Pleurocapsa sp. PCC 7327: one gene and its partner. The protein of the gene in region 1 interacts with the protein of each later gene in a pairwise test. Links are inferred from orthologs where the notes say so. Each region holds a gene or a part of one and is shown on either strand. Other genes may lie near its edges.

The links.
Region 2: the proteins of eno (region 1) and rpe interact in binary tests that used the Escherichia coli proteins (3 or more experiments, as listed by UniProt). The link is inferred for Pleurocapsa sp. PCC 7327 from one-to-one orthologs.

The regions. Positions count from the first base shown.
Region 1 is NC_019689.1:758,263-761,149, forward strand. Bases 3-2,864 are described here. They hold eno (phosphopyruvate hydratase), read left to right. Parts: upstream 3-716; coding sequence 717-2,012; downstream 2,013-2,864. Other genes in these bases: glgX (glycogen debranching protein GlgX), read left to right, coding at 3-636; gatC (Asp-tRNA(Asn)/Glu-tRNA(Gln) amidotransferase subunit GatC), read right to left, coding at 2,377-2,673; PLE7327_RS03355 (photosystem I assembly protein Ycf3), read right to left, coding at 2,733-2,864. Also shown: more of glgX, read left to right, coding at 1-2; more of PLE7327_RS03355, read right to left, coding at 2,865-2,887. UniProt on the Escherichia coli protein: Catalyzes the reversible conversion of 2-phosphoglycerate (2-PG) into phosphoenolpyruvate (PEP). It is essential for the degradation of carbohydrates via glycolysis.
Region 2 is NC_019689.1:3,299,550-3,302,515, reverse strand. The notes cover bases 12-2,952. They hold rpe (ribulose-phosphate 3-epimerase), read left to right. Parts: upstream 12-1,098; coding sequence 1,099-1,806; downstream 1,807-2,952. Other genes in these bases: PLE7327_RS14780 (ABC transporter permease), read left to right, coding at 1,916-2,952; PLE7327_RS14790 (hypothetical protein), read right to left, coding at 399-842; PLE7327_RS14795 (ketosteroid isomerase family protein), read left to right, coding at 12-402. Also shown: more of PLE7327_RS14795, read left to right, coding at 7-11; more of PLE7327_RS14780, read left to right, coding at 2,953-2,966. UniProt on the Escherichia coli protein: Catalyzes the reversible epimerization of D-ribulose 5-phosphate to D-xylulose 5-phosphate.

The DNA.
Region 1 (2,887 bases):
GGGCAGGAAGGAGAAACAGACGATCCCCAAATCCAAGCGCTGCGTTTGCGTCAGATAAAAAATCTGCTGACGATCCTATTTATTTCTCAAGGTACGCCCATGTTATTGATGGGAGACGAAGTGCGGCGATCGCAAAAAGGTAACAATAACGCCTACTGCCAAGATAACGAATTGAGTTGGTTTGACTGGAGTGCCGTCGCAAAAGAAACCGATCTATTGCGCTACGTCAAGGGACTCATCAAGTTAGTTCAGTCTTTCAAAATCTTTCAAGAGGAACGCCTTCTAGAAGTGGCGAGCGAAACTCATAAACCCCATCTGGTTTGGCATGGAGTCAAATTGGAACAGCCAGATTGGGGATATGATTCCCATAGCTTGGCGTTTACGCTACGCCACCCAGCAGCAGACGAACGCTTGCACGTAATGCTTAACGCCTATTGGGAACCCTTGACCTTTGAATTGCCCTTGCTGGGATACTGCGATGGCTGGCATCGAATTATCGATACATCTTTAGCTTCACCCGACGATTTTTGCGATCCCAAAACCGCGCCGCCTGTTAGAGGAGAACAATATCAAGTTATGGCGCGATCGACGGTGATTCTTACGGTCAAGCCAATCGATAGTTGCGATCTTGTCTAGATTCAGAGAAACAATAATCAATTAGACTAGACTTTCCGGAGATGAATTAAAAAAACAGTCGATTTTGGAGAATACAAGTCATGTTAAACAAACCCGAAGTCAGAATTGAGGCGATCGCGGCGAGAGAGATTTTAGATTCTCGCGGTCGTCCCACGGTTGAAGCAGAAGTCCTCCTGGAAACGGGAGCATTGGGGATCGCTCAAGTGCCTAGCGGCGCTTCTACCGGAACCTTTGAGGCACACGAACTGCGGGATGACGATCCCCATCGCTACGGCGGAAAAGGAGTTCTGCAAGCCGTCCGCAACGTCGAAGAAAAAATTGCTCCCGAACTGATCGACATGAATGCATTCGACCAGCTATCCGTTGACCTGAAAATGATCGATCGCGACGGTTCTCCCAACAAAAAATACTTGGGAGCCAATGCAATCTTGGCAGTTTCTCTTGCCAATGCGAAAGCCGCAGCAGCCGAGTTGGAATTGCCCCTCTACCGCTATCTAGGCGGTCCTCTCGCCAATCTCCTTCCCGTACCGATGATGAACGTTCTCAACGGCGGCGCCCACGCAGACAACAACGTGGACTTTCAGGAGTTTATGATTATGCCCGTGGGGGCGGACTCTTTCGCAGAAGCCTTGCGCTGGGGCGCCGAAGTGTTTGCGGTGCTGGGCAAGGTACTCAAGGATAAAAAATTGCTCTCTGGAGGAGTGGGCGATGAAGGCGGTTATGCGCCTAACCTGGGTTCTAACCAAGAAGCATTGGATTTATTGATGGAGGCAATTGAAAAAGCTGGCTATAAGCCAGGAGAACAAGTCGCCTTGGCGATGGACGTAGCCGCCAACGAGTTCTATCAAGACGGTCGGTATATCTACGACGGCAGCGCTCATTCTGCCCAAGACTTCATCGATTACCTTACTAAATTAGTCGATACCTATCCCATCGTCTCGATTGAGGACGGACTTCACGAAGAAGATTGGTCGAACTGGGAGCTTCTGACACAGAAGTTGGGATCGCGGGTTCAGTTAGTCGGCGACGATCTCTTCGTCACTAACCCAACCCGACTGCAAAAAGGCATCGATGCGGGAGTCGGTAATGCCATTTTGATCAAACTCAACCAAATTGGTTCTCTCTCGGAAACCCTACAAACAATCGAACTAGCCACGCGCAAAGGCTATCGTTGCGTTATCAGCCACCGTTCCGGCGAAACGGAAGACACGACGATCGCGGATTTAGCAGTTGCTACCCGTGCCGGACAAATTAAAACGGGTTCTCTGTGCCGCAGCGAACGAGTGGCGAAATACAATCGGCTGTTGCGGATTGAGGATGAATTAGGCGATCGCGCTATTTACGCCGGCAAAGTCGGACTCGGACCCAAGCAGTAATCGGCGAGAAAGGATAATTAGTTGTCATTCCCAACGAAGTGAAGAATCTACCAGAGCTTTTGCTTCACTGCCTTATGCTCGGTATGCTAGTTGAGTGACAAAACTCAAATCGCCCTCACCCCAACCCCTCTCCCGCTCTGGGAGAGGGACTTTCCACTTAAGACTTTTGCCTGAAGTCCCTTCGCCCCTTGTGGGAGAAGGGATTTTTTAGGGATGAGGGGACAAAGATTGGTCAGTCAACCAGCTCGGTATGAGACAACGCTCTTTTGATAAGTATTCAACCTAACCTGATATAAGATACAAAAACTCCAAGATTACATCAATCCTGGAGCTAAAATTTTGTCGGGAAAATGAAATCCCCCTGCTATTGTTCATCGCTATTGAGAATCTGTGGAACTCGAAAGAAGTCTCCTTCAATTTCTGGGGCTTGTTTAAGCAATACTTCTCGATTGGGATAAGGGATCGTCTCATCGGGACGAGTGATATTGCTAGTTTCAATTGCTCTGGTTGTTGGCGGCACATTTTTGGTATCTAACTCGCTAAGCTGTTCAAAATACTCCAAAATGCTACTGAGTTGAGTTGCGAATTGCTCTTCTTCTTCAGGAGTAATTTCTAGGCGAGCTAAATGAGCAATTTTTTGAACTTGTTGGCGATCGAGCATTGTTTTGTGATTAGTTATTGGTTAGTAGTTAGTCGTATTTATCGCTTATCCCTCATCTTCTAGAAATAGACATCCATTTCGGAGCGTCCTGTAGTCTTTAGCCAATTTTGTGCTTCTATATAGTTATTGGGAGCGAGGCGAATAGCCTGTTTCCAATATTCAGCCGCTTTGTCAAAAAATGCTTCGGCTTCTTGAGGTTGTCCGGCTTCTTTGG
Region 2 (2,966 bases), 2.5 Mb from region 1 along the record:
TTTGATATGATATCTACTCGATTAACCATCAAAGGAATTACTGAGCCAGTTATTCTGAGCTATTTTGAAACTTTAAATGCAGGTGACTTTGAAGCGACGGCAAGCTCATTCGCCGCTGAAGGTGCCTTGTGTCCTCCTTTTGAATCCCCAATTGTCGGAAGAGAAGCGATCGCGAATTACCTAAAGACTGAAGCTCAAGGACTACAACTCTATCCCCTCAAAGGAATTGCTGAAGGATTAGAAGACGGACTGACGGAATTTCAAATCCAAGGCAAGGTACAAACACCTTTATTCGGGGTCAACGTTGCTTGGCAATTCATTGTTAATGCTGCTAAAGAAATTCTCTTAGTCGAGGTAAAATTATTAGCTTCTCTTGAAGAGCTAGCCCAACTGCGTCGTTAAGCTGAGGTATAGGCAGGTTGCTCGAAAGCTAAGGCTAGACGCTTGCGCCCCAGTTCAATCTCTTTGTGAGAGGGCAACCAGTCTTGATGGCTAGTCATTAATAGACTTTCAATACTCTCTTTATCAAACAAGTGCCAAGTAAGGGAACCTGCTACTTCACCTTCAATGGCGTAGCAGTTGCTGCTGATGCAGTGGAGAGTAAAACCACTGCCAGCAATGCGATCGACAGTCATGGATTCCTGGGGTTGAAGCGACCGGAATCGCGAGATAACTTCTCTCAATTCTTCAATCGATGACACAATTAGTCCTGGAATGGCAACTTGTAGTTGGCTGTCGCTATTGACAGAGATCCAGTAATGACGAGATGGGTCAATACCTTCCAACCAGAGACATTCATCATCTAAACGATAGCGGGGGGCGAGGATGAATTGCTGTGTCATTGTTTTAATGTAGGATGCGAGCTATATTGACTTTGCTTTCTAACATTTGTAATAGGAAGCAATAGGTAGTACAAGGCAATTTAATAAAAGTTAAAGTTATGGCGAGTATAAAGAAAATTTTGTACATACTTCTTTACAAATAGTCGATTGTTCCGTTTTATTCGGGATAATAAGCTACCTCTAACGAAATAGAGAAAAACCAAAGATTTTGTTAAAATCGATCCGAAAAAGAAGCCTAGAGAGAAGAACCCAAGCCATGACCCAAACCCGCTCCCGAAAACCGATTGTTATTGCCCCATCGATCCTATCGGCTGACTTCAGCCGCTTGGGAGAAGAAATAAAAGCCGTAGATGAAGCTGGCGCTGACTGGATTCACGTAGACGTAATGGACGGTCGCTTTGTTCCTAATATCACCATTGGTCCCTTGATTGTAGAAGCGATTCGTCCCTACACGAAAAAGCCGTTGGACGTTCATTTAATGATTGTGGAACCCGAAAAATATGTTGGCGATTTTGCCAAAGCTGGAGCGGACATTATTTCTGTCCATGCCGAACATAACGCTTCGCCTCACCTCCATCGCACGCTTAGCCAAATTCGGGAACTCGGCAAACAAGCCGGGGTAGTTCTCAATCCCTCTTCGCCGTTGGAACTAATTGAGTACGTTCTGCATTTGTGCGATTTAGTTCTGATTATGAGCGTTAACCCAGGATTCGGCGGTCAAAGCTTCATTCCCGAAGTGGTGCCCAAAATCCAAAAGCTGCGTCAGATGTGCGACGAAAAAGGACTCGATCCCTGGATTGAGGTAGATGGCGGACTAAAACCTGCTAATACTTGGCAAGTTTTAGAAGCAGGAGCTAACGCGATCGTAGCAGGTTCTGCCGTGTTCAATGCACCCGACTATGCGGCAGCAATCGAAGGCGTTCGCAACAGCAAGCGTCCTCAACCGGAATTAGCCAAAGTTTAAGCGATCGCGTGACACTATTATTGATACTTTAGAGATAGAGCGATCCAGATTCGGATCGCTCTTTTGTTTCTAATTTGAATTCAGACGAAATTTTTGATGGCGATTGCCCATGAACTTCATCAACAAAATCCTCAATAGCCGATTTTGGGCTTTGGCAATTAAAGAAATCAATCAAATTCTGAGGGATAAATCTTTAATTTTCTTCTTGCTATTTCCTCCGACAATTCAGTTATTAATTTATGGATTTGCCTTAAATCCAGACGTACAAAATCTTAAATTAGGAATCGTCGATTATGCTCAAACTAATGAGAGTCAAGAATTAGTTTTTGCCTTGACCGAAAAAACTGACAATATATTTATTGCCGATCGCTATTTCTTAAAGGAAGAAGAATTAAGCGAGCGAGTTAGAGAAGGAAAACTGACGGTAGGATTAGTTATTCCACCAGATTTTCAGCGCAAAATCTCTCAAGATAGAACGGCAGAAATCCAAGTTTTTATCGATGGCGTAGATGCAAATACGGCAGGAATTGCTAATGGTTATATCAATCAAATTATCGAACAATACAATCGAAACTTAGAAAGCGATCGCCCAGAACCTTTAGTCGATCTGCAAACCACTTTTCTTTACAATCCCGGACTGATTAGTAGCTGGTTTTTCGTACCGGGAATGATGGGTGTTATTTTTACTCTGATTAGTTCTCTGGTTTCTGCTGGAACAGTTGTTAGAGAAAAAGATAGCGGAACCTTAGAGCAATTGCTGATGACTCCTGCCGAAGCCTGGGAAATTTTATTGGCTAAAATTGTGCCATTATTTGTCCTTCTTATGGGAGATGTTCTTTTAGCTGTAGTCGTAGGAAGAGTTGTTTTTAGAGTTCCATTTCAAGGAAATTTTTTACTGTTTTTAGTTTTATCGGGATTATATATTTTTGTGGGAATTGGAATTGGGATTATGCTGGCAACGATTTCTCGCACCCAGCAACAAGCATTTCTCATCTCATTTTTTATTAATTTACCTTTAATTCAACTGTCAGGCGCGATCGCTCCTGTTGAAAGTATGCCGACTATTTTTCAATATTTGTCTTTTGTTAACCCCCTACGGCATTACGTGGCAATCGTGCGTGGAATTCTGTTAAAAGGTATTGGTTTAGGGGCACTCTGGC